DNA from 2 places in the Streptomyces sp. GB4-14 genome. Region 2 is predicted to be linked to the other one. Evidence: riboswitches for the same ligand, from Rfam matches in the RefSeq annotation. Region 2 holds a riboswitch; the other holds the start of a gene.
The links. Region 2 has a riboswitch for cobalamin ahead of ELQ39_RS09935 (ribonucleoside-diphosphate reductase subunit alpha). Riboswitches for the same ligand answer to the same signal wherever they lie in the genome.
Positions count from the first base shown of each region.

Region 1: it holds a riboswitch for cobalamin, as region 2 does, so the genes downstream of both, ELQ39_RS06850 (energy-coupling factor ABC transporter permease) here and ELQ39_RS09935 (ribonucleoside-diphosphate reductase subunit alpha) in region 2, are expected to answer to the same signal.

Region 1 is NZ_RZHO01000002.1:1,252,587-1,260,171, forward strand. It holds gene ELQ39_RS06835 (ABC transporter permease) at 1-155, opposite strand, end outside; gene ELQ39_RS06840 (ABC transporter permease) at 152-1,120, opposite strand; gene ELQ39_RS06845 (ABC transporter substrate-binding protein) at 1,141-2,733, opposite strand; cobalamin riboswitch at 2,925-3,107, shown strand; gene ELQ39_RS06850 (energy-coupling factor ABC transporter permease) at 3,138-3,848, shown strand; gene ELQ39_RS06855 (energy-coupling factor ABC transporter substrate-binding protein) at 3,845-4,216, shown strand; gene cbiQ (cobalt ECF transporter T component CbiQ) at 4,224-4,973, shown strand; gene ELQ39_RS06865 (ATP-binding cassette domain-containing protein) at 4,970-5,830, shown strand; gene ELQ39_RS06870 (hypothetical protein) at 5,846-6,361, opposite strand; gene ELQ39_RS06875 (SGNH/GDSL hydrolase family protein) at 6,504-7,298, opposite strand; partial or broken gene ELQ39_RS06880 (DNA repair ATPase) at 7,564-7,585, opposite strand, start outside.
Region 2 is NZ_RZHO01000002.1:1,954,623-1,962,207, forward strand. It holds gene mctP (monocarboxylate uptake permease MctP) at 1-1,498, shown strand, start outside; gene ELQ39_RS09930 (GNAT family N-acetyltransferase) at 1,577-2,080, shown strand; cobalamin riboswitch at 2,165-2,335, shown strand; gene ELQ39_RS09935 (ribonucleoside-diphosphate reductase subunit alpha) at 2,461-4,818, shown strand; gene ELQ39_RS09940 (ribonucleotide-diphosphate reductase subunit beta) at 4,875-5,831, shown strand; gene ELQ39_RS09945 (hypothetical protein) at 5,853-6,074, opposite strand; gene ELQ39_RS09950 (GlxA family transcriptional regulator) at 6,168-7,130, shown strand; gene ELQ39_RS09955 (bifunctional albaflavenone monooxygenase/terpene synthase) at 7,153-7,585, opposite strand, start outside.

The DNA.
Region 1 (7,585 bases), 700 kb from region 2:
AGCTGGACCAGCGGCGGGACGAGCAGCACCGCCAGCACGGTCACGGCGACCAGGGCGGCGCAGGCGCGCAACCGCAGGACGTGCGTGGAGCGGCGGGAGGTCCCGTGCGCGCGCCAGGCCGGCCTCACGTCCGCCGTGTCGGCGTCGGTCGTCACATCTCCTCCAGCTTCACCCTCGGGTCGATCAGCCCGTAGAGCAGGTCGGCGAGCAGGTTGCCGGCGAGGACCGCGGCGGTGGCGAGCGTGGTGAGCGCGGCGAGCAGCGGGAAGTCGACCGCCGTGGCCGCCTCCACCGTGGCCGAGGCGATGCCGGGCCAGCTGAAGACGGTCTCCACCAGGAGCGCCCCGGTGATGAGTTCCGGCACGCGGGAGCCGATGAGGGTGAGCACCGGCAGCAGCCCGGAGCGCAGGGCGTGGCCGAGCAGCACGGTGCGTTCGCTCAGGCCGCGCGCCCGCGCCCCGCGGACGGGGTCCTCCGCGAGCGCGTCGCCGACGCCCTGGCGGACGTAGAGCGTGAACCAGGGCAGTTGGGAGACGGCGAGGACACCGGCGGGGAGGACCAGGTGCTCGATCAGGCCGCCGAAGGTGACCCGGTCGCTGCCGGTGTCGGTGAGGCCGCCCGCCGGGAGGACGTCCAGCTGGAGGGCGAACAGCCACACCGCGAGCAGCGCGATCCAGAAGACCGGCGCGGCCTCCAGCACGTACGCGGCGGAGGTGACCGCGCGGTCCACGAGGGAGCCGGGGCGTCGGGCCGCGAGCACGCCGAGGACCGTGCCGAGCAGCACGGCCGCGGCGAACGCGACGGCGCACAACAGCGTGGACCACAGCAGCCGTTCGCCGATGACCTCGGCCACCGGCTGGCGCATCACCGCCGACTGGCCGAGGTCGCCGCCGAGGGCGGAGGTCAGCCAGTCCCACCAGCGGGCGGTGAACGGCCGGTCCACGCCGAGGTTCTCCCGCAGCCGGTCCAGGGTCTCCTGGTCGGCGCCGAGCGCTGCGGTGCCCGCGTACGCCTTCACGGGGTCGAACGGGGACGCCGCGGCGACGGCGAACACCCCGAACGTGACGACGAGGAGCACCGGCACGGCGTACAGCGCGCGGCGCGCCGTGAGCCGTGCCATGGGGCGCCAGAGGGCGTGGGTCATGGCGCGGGCTGCCAGTCCTCGACGTTCCACCAGGGTCCGGCGGCGAAGCCGTGCTCGTGGGGTTCCGTCTGGGTGGTGAGGCCCTTCCAGCGGTCGGCGAGCACGTACAGGTGGTCGATGTGGGTGAGGAAGGTGTAGCCGGGGTCCTTCACGAGGGCGCGCTGCAGGGCGTCGTAGGCGGCCTTGCGGGTCTCCGGGTCCTGGCTGCGGCGGCCTGTCTCCAGGGCGCGGTCGACGGCCGGGTTGTCGTAGTGGGCCATGTTGTTGAAGCCGTCGCCGGCGAGGGAGGAGTGCAGCATCGTGTAGAGCCCGAAGTCCGGGTCGCCGGTGCTGCCGAAGCCCGCGAGGACGGCGTCCCGGTGCATGCGGGGCTCGATGACCTCCCAGGTGGCGCTCTCCACCCGGACGTCGATGCCGGCCTTCTTGGCGTCGGAGGCGTAGGCGAGGGCGTGGTCCTGACGGACCTTGTCGCCGGAGGGGTAGTACAGCGTGAAGCGGGCGGGGCGGCCGTCCTTGGCGCGGATGCCGTCCTCGCCCTTCGTCCAGCCTGCGGCGTCGAGGATGCGGCCGGCCTCGGCGAGGTCGCGGGAGCGCTCGGTGTCCTCGGCGAACCAGGGGTCGTCGACGGGCAGGGGCCCGTAGGCGGGGCGGCCGGCGCCGTCGAGGATCTTGTCGACCATGGCCTGCCGGTCGACGGCGAGGTCGAGGGCGCGGCGGATCGCCGTGTCGCCGGTGACGGGGTTGCCGCTGGGAAGGGTGACGACGCGGACGTCGTAGGAGGTGGCCCGGTACGTCTTCTTGTCGTCGTCGCTCTTGAAGGTGGCGGCGAGGTTGGGCGGGAGGACCGCGCCGTCGAGGTCGCCGGAGCGGAGCCGGGTGGCGCGGACGTCGTCGTCGGCGACGATCGCCATGGTGAGTTTCTTCACCTTCGGGGCGCCGCCCCAGTAGTGCGGGTTGGCCTTGAAGGTGAGCTTCTCGCCCTTGCGCCAGTCGACGAGGACGTACGGTCCGGTGCCGACCGGCTCGGTGTTGAAGGGGCCGGTGTTGGGATCCTGCTCGCCTGCGACGTGCTCGGGGACGATCGGCAGCACCGTGCGGGCGGCGAACGGCGCGTAGGGGTGGTGGAGGGTGAAGACGACCGTGTCGTCGCCCACCGCCCGGACGTCCTTGACGGCCGCGAGTTCACTCTTGGCGGTGTTGTTGGTGCCGTCGTCGAGGACCGTGCGGTAGGTGAAGACGACGTCCCGCGCGGTCAGCGGCTTGCCGTCGCTGAACTTCACGCCCTCGCGCAGGGTGTACGTGTAGGTGCGTCCGCCGTCCGTGATCCGCGGAAGCGCCCTGGCCAGCGCGGGTTCCAGGGTCATGTCGGCGGTGCGGGCGAGGAGGCCGTCGAACAGCTTGGAGTTGCCGTCCTTGCCGTAGCCGAGGAGCGGGCTGAGGGTGTCGGGCTCGGTGGAGACGCCGATCACCACCGACTCGCCGGCCGCCGCGCCGTCCGCGGTGCCGGAGCCCGGCGCCGAGCAGGCGGAGACCGCCGCGGCCGTCGCCAGCACGGCGGCGGCGCCCCGTATGCGTCGTCGGGTCGTCATCGAACCTCACATCCCTGTTGCTGGAAAATAGCTCTTGCATATTAGTTGCAGGAAGACCTTGACCAGAACGGCGGCCCCCCAGTCGCCGGGGTTGCCGGGCCGCCCGAACGCGCAGGTGTGCGCCGGGGTCCGAGCCGCCGGGCGCCCTCCGCGCGCCCCCGCCGCCGCTTGTCACCGGGCCGCGACGGGGACTACTGTCACCACGCCTTGGTGACGGGAAATCGGTGCGATACCGGTGCGGCCCTCGCCACTGTGATCGGGAAGTCCGGCTCCGGCCCTCACGGGCAGCCACTGGGTCCTCAAGGACCCGGGAAGGCGGAGCACGGGCGGTGGTACCCGTCAGCCAGGAGACCGGCCAAGGCGCGTCAACCATCCACGAGGTGCTGGAGAGGGTCTGCTGAGCCATGCACATTGCCGAGGGTTTCCTGCCTCCGGCGCACGCGGTCGCCTGGGGCGTCGCGTCGGCGCCGTTCGTCGTCCACGGAGCCCGGTCGCTCATCCGTGACGTCAGAGAGCACCCCGAGAGCACGCTGCTGCTGGGCGCGTCGGGAGCGTTCACGTTCGTCCTTTCCGCGCTGAAACTGCCTTCCGTGACCGGGAGTTGCTCCCACCCCACCGGGACCGGGCTGGGCGCGATCCTGTTCCGGCCGCCGGTCATGGCGGTACTCGGGACCATCACCCTGCTGTTCCAGGCTCTGCTGCTCGCCCACGGAGGACTCACCACGCTCGGCGCCAACGTCTTCTCCATGGCGATCGTCGGCCCCTGGGCCGGGTACGCCGTCTACCGGCTGCTGCGCCGGTACGACGTGCCGCTGATGGGCGCGGTGTTCTGCGGCGCGTTCGTCGCCGACCTGTCGACGTACTGCGTGACCAGCGTCCAGCTCGCGCTGGCGTTCCCCGACCCGGGCAGCGGGTTCCTGGGCGCGCTGGGGAAGTTCGGCTCCATCTTCGCCGTCACGCAGATCCCGCTCGCGGTCAGCGAGGGGTTGCTGACGGTGCTGGTGATGCGCCTGCTGGTGCAGTCCAGCAAGGGCGAGCTGACCCGGCTCGGGGTGCTGGTCACCTCGGCGGCCGGGGGCAAGCGGGCCGAGTCGGCCGAGGCGGTGACCCGGTGAGCCGCAACGCGAAGATCAACACCCTGCTCCTGCTGCTCGTGGCCGCCCTCGCCGTGATCCCGCTGGCGCTGGGGCTCGGCGACCACAAGGAGGAACCGTTCACCGGGGCGGACGGCGAGGCGGAGACCGCGATCACCGAGATCGACCCGGACTACGAGCCGTGGTTCTCGCCGCTGTACGAACCGCCGTCCGGGGAGATCGAGTCGGCGCTGTTCGCCCTTCAGGCCGCGCTCGGCGCGGGGGTCCTGGCGTACTACTTCGGGTTGCGGCGCGGGCGCCGGCAGGGCGAGGCGCGGGCCCGTGAGCGGGCCGGCGCACAGGACGCGGACGCGGGTGTGCGCGGCGGCGCCGACGGCGGACGGGACTGACAGGCCCGTGCTGCCGATCGACGTGGCGGCGCACAGCAGCCGCTGGCGCCGCCGCCACCCCGTGGACAAGGCCGTCCTCGGTCTCGGTCTCACCGTCCTCGCGATCTCGCTGCCCCCGTGGCCGGGCGCCGCGCTGGTGCTGGTCACCGCGCTGGCGCTGCTGCTCGGCCCTGCGGGCGTGCCGGCCGGGCGGCTGTGGCGGGCCTACCGGGTGCCGCTGGGGTTCTGCGTCACCGGGGCGCTGACCCTGCTGGTGCGGGTGGGCGGACCCGGCGGTCTCGTGTCGCCCGCCCCCGACGGGCCACTGAGGGCCGGGGAGTTGCTGCTGCGCACCTCGGCGGCCTCGCTGGGCGTGCTGCTGTTCGCCTTCACCACGCCGATGTCGGACCTGCTGCCCCGCCTGGTGCGCGCCGGGGTGCCCGCGCCGCTCGTGGACGTGGCGCTGGTGACGTACCGGATGAGCTTCCTGCTGCTGGACTCCGTGCGCCGGGTGCACCGGGCACAGGCGGCGCGGCTCGGCCACACCACCCGTGCGGCGACCTGGCGTTCGCTCGGCGGTCTCGGGGCGACCGCGTTCGTGCGGTCCTTCGACCGCGCGGCGCGGCTGCAGACCGGACTCGCGGGCCGCGGCTACGACGGCGCCCTGCGCGTGCTGGTGCCGGAGGCCCGGGTGTCCGTCCGGTTCACGGCCGCCGGCGGGACGCTTCTTGCAGCGCTGGCCGCCCTCACCTTCGTACTGGAAAGGCCCCTGTCGTGAGCGGATCCGTGCTGGTGGCACTGCGGGACGTGTCGTTCGCGTACGAGGAAGGGCCGCCGGTGTTCACCGGGCTCGACTTCGAGGTGCACGAGGGAAGGGCGCTGGCCCTGCTGGGGCGCAACGGCTGCGGCAAGACCACGCTGATGCGGCTGCTGAGCGGCGGACTGCGGCCGCTAGGCGGTCGGTTGCTGCTGTCGGGCCGTGCGGTGCGGCACGACCGGAAGGGGCTGACGGCGCTGCGCACCACCGTGCAGCTGGTGGTGCAGGACCCGGACGACCAGTTGTTCGCGGCGTCCGTGGGGCAGGACGTGTCGTTCGGGCCGCTGAACCTGGGGCTGCCCGACGCGGAGGTGCGGGCGCGGGTGGCGGAGGCGCTGGAGGCGCTGGACATCACCGCGCTCGCCGACCGGCCCACGCATCTGCTGTCGTACGGGCAGCGGAAACGGACGGCGATCGCGGGCGCGGTCGCGATGCGGCCGCGGGTGCTGATCCTGGACGAGCCGACGGCGGGCCTCGATCCCGACGGCCAGGAACGGCTGCTGGCCACTCTGGACAGGCTTCGGGAGGGCGGCACGACGGTGGTGATGGCCACGCACGACGTGGATCTCGCCCTGCGCTGGGCCGACGACGCGGCGCTGCTCACCCCGTCGGGCGCCCACACCGGCCCGGCCCCGCAGATGCTGTCCCGGCGGGACCTCCTCACGGCGGCGGGGCTCAGGCTGCCGTGGGGCGTGGCGGCCGGCCTGCTCCTGCGGGCGCACGGTGTCCGGACGGGCGGGGGCGCCGGTCCCCGCACCCCGGAGGAGCTGGCGGCGCTGGCCGCCCTGCCGGAGTACGGGGACCGGAGTGCGGGCTAGAACCTCGACGAGGCGTCAGCAACCGCCGCAGTTGTAGTACGTGACGTCCCAGTGGTTGCCCTCGTCGGCGTAGATGTTGCCCGAGCCGGACCGCCACTGCTGGGCCCCGTCTCCGCGCACGCCGATGTAGGTGAAGGTGTTCTTGATGTAGTTTCCGACGCAGGTGGTCTTGGAGTAGTCGAGCTTGTAGCCGTTCCAGTGCGAGTACGTGCCGGAGGCGTGCCCGGTCTCGGTGCCGCCGGTGATGTTCAGGGCGCAGCCGCTGGCCCGCTTCAGGGTCTGCGCGCCCTGGGCGGTGGCCAGGTTGAGCTGGTCGAAGGACGTGCAGGTGGACACGTTGCGGTTGGAGCAGCCTCCGGACGACGACCAGGTGATGCCGACCTGGCTGAACATGGAGGTCGCGGTGGCGTGGCTGATCTTGGTGACGGCGGCGGCCTCGCCTGCGGTGCCCATGACAACGGCACCGGGTGCGGCGACGAGAGCGAGGGCGGTCAGGAGCGAGCGGAGCTTCGGGGCCTTGGGGGTCTTCATGTGGGGGACCTTCCTGCTGAGGGGCCAGGGTTCGGGGGGGGAACTGCCGTGCAGGTGGGGCAGACAGATGATGCCCGGGGTCTACGCGCGTCCGCCAGAGGACGAAACGGAATGCTGTCGCCCGCGCGTCGGTGTCGTCCCGTCAGACCGCCGAGCGGAAGGCGGGGAGGTAGCCGGAGGACTGGCCGACGGCCTTCGGGTGGTAGGAGTTGCCGATCGGGATGGTGACGCTGTGCAGCCAGGCGTCGCCCGAGCAGAGCTCGTGCCCGGTGAACTCGTCGGCCACGCCGGACCAGGCGAACCCGGCGTTGGCCGCGCGCTTCGCGATGACCCCGTTGAGCGTGTCGCCCGCGCTGTTGATGGCGCCGCGCTCGGTCTCGCTGAGGCCGGCGATGCAGCTGCCCGACAGCTTGTAGAAGCGCGGGTAGCCGAGGACCACCACGCGGGCCTGCGGGGCGCGGGAGCGGATGGCCGAGTACAGCGAGTCGAGCTTGCCCGGCAGGGAGTTCTGCATCTGCGAGACGGCGTTGTTCACGGCGGAGACGCAGGTGGCCTCGCTCTGCAGGACGCAGGTCTGCATGACGTCGGCGAAGCCGATGTCGTTGCCGCCCGCGGTGACGCTGACGAGGGTGGTGGTGGAGGACAGCGCGCCCAGCTGGGTGGAGGCCACGCTCGTGGTCGTCGCGCCCGAGCAGGCGACGAACCTGAACGACGCGGGGGCGTTGGCGTTGCTCCACAGCTGCGGGTAGGCGGCGGTGCTGCGTTTGCAGACGCCGCTCTCGGAGGTGTAGCTCCCGGCGCCCACTCCGGAGGAGTAGGAGTCGCCGAGCGCCACGTAGTGGTGGCCGGCGGCCGCGGCAGGGTGCGCCAGGCCGAGGACGGTCGCCACACCGAGGATCAGGGTGGCGAGAGTTGTTCCCAGTGAACGCGTTGACACGTGTATCCGCCTCTCACGACGAAACTCGCGACGATGGTTGAGGGAGCAACTGGTGTTGTAGCAGGGCGGGATACCGCACGGTAACTACCGGGCGAAAAGTCTTCCGCTATGACCCGAATACTGAGGTGACCGAGTCGGCTCCGCGCGTAGATAAACCTCGACTGCGCCCTGTCCACCGCCCATTTCGGCGGCGGAAGAGTGAGCCGGGCCTCCCCCTCACGGCCCGGCACGCGGTGTGGCCGAACGGTCGGTGCGACGGCCCCGTTCAGTCCTGCCCGTCCTGCCGC
Region 2 (7,585 bases):
GGGCGGGCGCTCGTTCGGCACCTGGGTGACCTGGTTCCTGCTCGGCGGCGACCTGTACACCGCGTACACCTTCGTGGCCGTCCCGGCGGCCATCTACGCGGCGGGCGCGGCCGGCTTCTTCGCGGTGCCGTACACGATCCTCGTGTATCCGCTGATCTTCACCTTCCTGCCCCGGCTGTGGTCGGTGTCGCACAAGCACGGCTATGTGACGACCTCCGACTTCGTGCGCGGGCGGTTCGGCTCGAAGGGGCTGTCGCTGGCCGTCGCGGTCACCGGCATCCTGGCGACGATGCCGTACATCGCGCTGCAGCTGGTCGGCATCCAGGCCGTGCTGGACGTGATGGGCGTCGGCGGCGGCGAGAACACCAACTGGTTCATCAAGGACCTGCCGCTGCTGATCGCCTTCGGTGTGCTGGCCGCGTACACCTACTCGTCGGGTCTGCGGGCCCCCGCCCTGATCGCGTTCGTCAAGGACACGCTGATCTACCTCGTCATCGCGGTGGCGATCATCTACATCCCGATCAAGCTGGGCGGGTTCGACGAGATCTTCGCCTCCGCGCAGGAGGCGTACAGCGAGACCAACCCGGCCACGGGCGCCCCGCGCGGCGCCCTGGTGCCGGGCGAGGCGGGCCAGTGGACGTACGCCACGCTGGCGCTGGGCTCGGCGCTCGCGCTGTTCATGTACCCGCACTCGATCACCGCGACGCTGTCCTCGCGCAGCCGTGAGGTGATCCGCCGCAACACCACGATCCTGCCGCTGTACTCGCTGATGCTGGGCCTGCTGGCACTGCTCGGGTTCATGGCGATCGCGGCCGGGGTGAAGGTGCAGAACGGCCAGCTGGCCATCCCGCAGCTGTTCGAGAACATGTTCCCGGACTGGTTCGCCGGTGTGGCCTTCGCGGCGATCGGCATCGGTGCGCTGGTGCCGGCGGCGATCATGTCGATCGCGGCGGCGAACCTGTTCACCCGCAACATCTACAAGGACTTCATCAAGCCGGACGCGACGCCCAAGCAGGAGACCGCGGTCTCCAAAGTCGTGTCCCTGCTGGTGAAGGTGGGCGCGCTGGTCTTCGTCCTGACCATGGACAAGACGGTCGCGATCAACTTCCAGCTGCTGGGCGGCATCTGGATCCTGCAGACCTTCCCGGCGCTGGTGGGCGGCCTGTTCACCCGCTGGTTCCACCGCTGGGCGCTGATCGGCGGCTGGGCGGTCGGCATGATCTACGGCACGGTCGCCGCGTACGGGGTGGCGTCGCCGACGCAGAAGCACTTCGGCGGCTCCGCCAAGGAGATCCCGGGCATCGGGGAGATCGGCTACATCGGTCTCACCGCCTTCGTGATCAACGTGCTGGTCACGGTCGTCCTGACCTTCGTCATGCGGGCGGTCAAGGCGCCGGAGGGCGTGGACGAGACCAAGCCGCAGGACTACACGGCGGACGCCGGCGACCCGGGCGTGCAGGTGGAGCTCCCGCCGGCCACGGCGGGCAGCGCGCACTGACGCCGCCGAGCACAGGGCAGCGGGCCGCCGGTGGAAAACCGGCGGCCCGTTGCCGTCCGCGTGCGGCAGACTCCCCGCATGGACATCGTCATCCGGCCGGTGACCGCCGGCGAGCACGCGGAACTCGGTGAGATCACCGCGCAGGCCTATCTCGGCGACGGGCTGCTGGACTTCGGGGAGTCCGACGCCTACCTGGGCGAGCTGCGGGACGTGGCGAAGCGGGCGGCGGCCGCCGAGGTGCTGGTCGCCGTGGCGGACGGCGCGCTGCTGGGCGGGGTCACCTTCGTGCCGGGTCCCGGACCCATGGCCGACCTCGCGGAGCCCGGCGAGGCGGAGATACGGATGCTGGCGGTCTCCCCCGCCCACCGCGGCCGGGGCGCCGGCGAGGCCCTGGTGCGCGCCTGTGCCGACCGGGCGCGGGCACTCGGCCGCAGGCGGACGGTGCTGTCCACGCAGCGCACGATGCACTCCGCGCACCGGGTGTACGAGCGGCTGGGCTTCACGCGCAACCCCGCGCGGGACTGGAACCCGCTGCCGGAGCTGGACGACATCATGCTGCTCGTCTACGAGCTGACGCTCTGACAGCCGGGGCCCCTCTCCACCCGGCGCCCGGCCTCCGGTGCGGCACGACTCTTCCGCGCGGCACCACCCTAACTCCTCCGCGACACAACATATGGGTCCGTCGGCGGCACCCGACACAAGATGTATGCTCATGCTCGCTGTCGCCGCAGGGGAATCCGGTGCGAATCCGGAACTGTCCCGCAACGGTGTACCCATGCCTGCCCACGGGCGCGCACGGGAGTCAGTCCGAGGACCTGCCGACAGTGCGCCCGGCCCTTCCGGTCCGGGTGCCCTGACGTCCGGGCCTCGCGGAATGGGCCGGTGGACGCGACGCCGCGTGCGTTCGTGTGCTGCCCCCTGCGCTCTTCGAGGCCCCCGTGCCGAGCGAGGGAGAGCCCCACGTGACCATCGCGCCAGCCGATCCGGCTTCAGCGACCCGCGTGACCGAGGAGAGCGACGGCCCCGGGGCCGCGCTGCTGCGGACCCTGACCCAGCTGACCGCCGACCTGCCCGACGCCGACCCCGGCCGGGTTGCCGCCGCCGCGCTGCGCGGCCGGTCCGCCGCCGCCGACGAGGCTGAGCTGCGGGACCTGGCCACCGAGGCGGCGGCCGGGCTGATCTCCGAGGACCCCGCCTACTCCCGGCTCGCCGCCCGGCTCCTCACCCTCGGCATCCGTGCCGAGGCCGCCTCGCAGGGCGTCACCTCGTTCACCGGCTCGGTGGCCGCAGGGCACCGGGAGGGCCTGATCGGCGACCGGACCGCCGCGTTCGTCCGGCTGCACGCGGCCCGGCTCGACACGCTGATCGACACGGACGCCGACGACCGGTTCGGCTACTTCGGGCTGCGCACCCTGCACAGCCGCTACCTGCTGCGCCACCCGGTCACCCGCAAGGTGGTCGAGACGCCCCAGCACTTCCTGCTGCGGGTCGCCTGCGGGCTCGCCGAGGACGAGAGCGAGCGGGCGCTGGAGGAGGTCGCCGCGCTGTACGGGCTGATGAGCCGGCTGGACTACCTGCCCTCCTCCCCCACGCTGTTCAACTCCGGCACCCGCCACCCGCAGATGTCGTCCTGCTACCTGCTGGACTCCCCCAAGGACGAGCTGGACTCCCTCTACGAGCGCTACCACCAGGTCGCCCGCCTCTCGAAGCACGCCGGCGGCATCGGCCTGTCGTTCTCCCGCATCCGTTCCCGGGGCTCGCTGATCCGCGGCACCAACGGGCACTCCAACGGCATCGTCCCGTTCCTGAAGACGCTGGACGCCTCGGTCGCCGCCGTGAACCAGGGCGGCCGGCGCAAGGGCGCGGCCGCGGTCTACCTGGAGACCTGGCACGCGGACATCGAGGAGTTCCTCGAACTGCGCGACAACACCGGTGAGGACGCCCGCCGTACGCACAACCTGAACCTGGCGCACTGGGTGCCGGACGAGTTCATGCGCCGGGTCGCCGACGACGCGCAGTGGTCGCTGTTCTCCCCGGTGGACGTGCCCGAGCTGGTCGACCTGTGGGGCGAGGAGTTCGACGCGGCCTACCGCGCCGCCGAGGCGAAGGGCCTGGCGCGCAGGACGCTCCCGGCGCGCGAGCTGTACGGCCGGATGATGCGCACCCTCGCCCAGACCGGCAACGGCTGGATGACCTTCAAGGACACCGCCAACCGCACCGCCAACCAGACCGCCGAGCCGGGCCACGTCGTCCACTCCTCCAACCTGTGCACGGAGATCCTGGAGGTCACCGACGACGGGGAGACGGCGGTCTGCAACCTCGGCTCGGTCAACCTCGCGGCCTTCGCGGGAGCGGACGGCATGGACTGGGAGCGCCTGGACGCGGCGGTCCGCACCGCCGTGACGTTCCTGGACCGCGTGGTCGACATCAACTTCTACCCGACCGAGGAGGCGTCCCGGTCCAACAGCCGCTGGCGCCCGGTGGGTCTGGGCGTGATGGGGCTGCAGGACGTGTTCTTCCGGCTCCGGATGCCGTTCGACTCCCCCGAGGCGAAGGCGCTGTCCACCCGGATCGCCGAGCGCATCATGCTCACCGCGTACGAGACGTCCGCCGGCCTGGCCGAGCGGCACGGCCCGCTGCCCGCCTGGGAGAGGACCCGTACCGCCCGGGGCGTGCTGCACCCCGACCACTACGGCGTCGAGCTCGCCTGGCCGGAGCGCTGGGACGCGCTGCGGACCCGGATCGCCGCGACGGGTCTGCGCAACGCGCTGCTGCTGGCGATCGCGCCCACCGCGACCATCGCGTCCATCGCCGGCGTGTACGAGTGCATCGAGCCGCAGGTGTCCAACCTGTTCAAGCGCGAGACGCTGTCCGGGGAGTTCCTCCAGGTCAACTCGTATCTGGTGGAGGACCTCAAGCGGCTCGGCGTGTGGGACGCCCGCACCCGTGAGGCGCTGCGGGAGGCGGGCGGCTCGGTGCAGGACTTCGCGTGGATCCCCGAGGACGTACGGCGGCTGTACCGCACGGCGTGGGAGATCCCGCAGCGCGGCCTGATCGACATGGCCGCCGCCCGCACCCCGTTCCTGGACCAGGGGCAGTCGCTCAACCTGTTCCTGGAGACGCCGACCATCGGGAAGCTCTCCTCGATGTACGCCTACGCCTGGAAGCAGGGGCTGAAGACCACCTACTACCTGCGCTCCCGCCCGGCGACCCGGATCGCCCGGGCGGCCCGCGCCGCCGTCCCCGTCCAGCAGCCGGCCGATCCCGAGGCCGTCGCCTGCTCTCTCGAGAACCCCGAATCCTGCGAGGCCTGCCAGTGACCACCAGCACGACCAAGAACCTGCTCGACCCCGGCTTCGAGCTGACCCTGCGCCCCATGCGCTACCCGGACTTCTACGAGCGCTACCGGGACGCGATCAAGAACACCTGGCACGTCGAGGAGGTGGACCTGCACTCGGACGTCGCCGACCTGGCGAAGCTGACGCCAGAGGAGCAGCATCTGATCGGCCGGCTCGTGGCGTTCTTCGCCACCGGCGACTCGATCGTGGCGAACAACCTGGTGCTGACGCTGTACAAGCACATCAACTCGCCCGAGGCGCGGCTGTACCTGTCGCGGCAGTTGTTCGAGGAGGCCGTGCACGTCCAGTTCTACCTGACCCTGCTGGACACCTACCTGCCCGATCCGGACGACCGGGCGGCGGCCTTCGCGGCCGTGGAGAACATCCCCTCCATCCGGGAGAAGGCCGAGTTCTGCTTCCGGTGGATGGACTCGGTGGAGGAGATCGACCGGCTGGAGTCGAAGGCCGACCGGCGCCGCTTCCTGCTGAACCTGATCTGCTTCGCGGCCTGCATCGAGGGCCTGTTCTTCTACGGCGCGTTCGCCTACGTCTACTGGTTCCGCAGCCGGGGTCTGCTGCACGGCCTGGCGACCGGCACCAACTGGGTGTTCCGCGACGAGACGATGCACATGAGCTTCGCCTTCGACGTGGTGGACACCGTGCGCAAGGAGGAGCCGGAGCTGTTCGACGAGGAGCTCGGACGGCAGGTCACCGACATGCTGCGCGAGGCCGTCGAGGCGGAGCTGCAGTTCGCCCGTGACCTGTGCGGCGACGGGCTGCCCGGCATGAACACCGCGTCGATGCGGCAGTACCTGGAGTGCGTCGCCGACCAGCGTCTGCTGCGCCTCGGCTTCGCGCCGGTGTACGGCTCGGAGAACCCGTTCTCCTTCATGGAGCTGCAGGGCGTGCAGGAGCTGACCAACTTCTTCGAGCGCCGTCCGTCCGCGTACCAGGTCGCCGTGGAGGGCACGGTCGACCTGGACGAGGACTTCTAGGACCCGGGCGCCGGAACCGTCTCACGCCGCCCGTGCATGGCGGCGCGGGGCGGCCCGGTGCTCCGGGCGGGACGCGGCCGGCCGGTCGGGCGGCTCGGTGACGGGGGCAACCTCGGCCTGCCGGAGCTGCCGGTCGATGCGGCGGTCGCGCAGGATGCCGATCACGGCGGGCGCGGTCATGAGGACGAACAGGCCGAGAACGGCCACCATCGAGATCAGTGCTTCCATCTGCGTCGTGTTCATGGACACCACTGTCGCGCCGGACACTCCTGACCGGGAGTGGCAGGACTGCCGTGCACCCTCGATTTACTGCCAACGGCGAGGCACACTGGAGTCATGCTCCGGAATGTGGCGGCCGTCCTCCTCGACGGCGTGAATCCGTTCGAACTCGGTGTGGTCTGCGAGGTGTTCGGCATCGACCGCAGCGACGACGGGTTGCCGGTCTACGACTTCGCCGTCGCCTCGGCGGACGGACCGACGGTGCGCTCCAGTACGGGCTTCTCGCTTCACGTCGAGCACGGGCTGGAGCGCCTGGAGACGGCGGACCTGATCACCGTGCCGGCCGGCGCCTCCTACGTGACGCGGGAGTTCCCGCCCGAGCTGCTGGACGCCCTGCGCCGGGGCGTCGACCGGGGCGCGCGGGTGCTGAGCGTGTGCACGGGGGTGTTCGTGCTGGCCGCCGCCGGGCTGCTGGAGGGCCGGCGCGCCGCCGTGCACTGGAAGCACGCGGAGGAGCTGAGCCGCAGGTACCCCCATCTGACGGCGGCGCCCGACGTGCTCTACGTCGACGAGGACCCGGTGATCACCTCGGCGGGCACCGCCGCGGGCATCGACGCCTGTCTGCATCTGGTGCGCAAGGAGCAGGGCCCGGAGGTGGCCAACCGGATCGCCCGGCGGATGGTGGTGCCGCCGCACCGCGACGGCGGACAGGCCCAGTACATCGAGCGTCCGCTGCCGGAGCCCGGGGGCGACTCGGTCGCCGGGGTGCTGGTGTGGATGGAGCAGCACCTCGACGAGGAGGTCACCGTCGAGCAGCTCGCCGCCCGCGCCCTCATGTCGCCGCGCACCTTCGCCCGCCGCTTCCAGCAGGAGACCGGCACCACGCCCTACCGCTGGATCCTGCGCCAGCGGGTGCTGCTGGCCCAGCATCTGCTGGAGAAGACGGACGAGACGGTGGACGCGATCGCGGGCCGCACCGGTTTCGGCAACGCGGCCGCGCTGCGCCACCACTTCGTGCGCGCGGTCGGGACCACCCCGCAGTCCTACCGGCGCGCGTTCAGGGGCCCGGAGGCCGCCTGACCGCACGCCGGACGGCGGGACGTCAGCGGGGCAGCGCCCGCAGCATCAGCCGGCGGGGCCGCAGCGTGATGCCGATGCGGGGCCGGGGGTCGGAGTCCGGCGCGTGCTCGAAGCGGTACGCGTGGGCGACCACGGCGGTGATGAGCGTGAGCTCCGCCATGGAGAAGTGGTCGCTGGGGCACTTGCGGTTGCCCACGCTGAACGGGCTCATCGCGTACTTGGGCACGTCCTTGGACCGCTCCGGGAGCCAGCGGTCCGGGTCGAAGTCCTCGTTCCGCTCGTACGACCGCCGGTCGCGCTGGATCGCGTACGGGCTGTAGATGAGGTCCGCGCCCTTCGGAATGCGGTAACCGCCGAGTTCCGTGTCGGCGACCGCGCGGCGGGTCAATATCCATACGGCCGGATACAGCCGCAGGGTCTCCGTGACGACATTCGCGGTGTACGTCAGCTTCCGC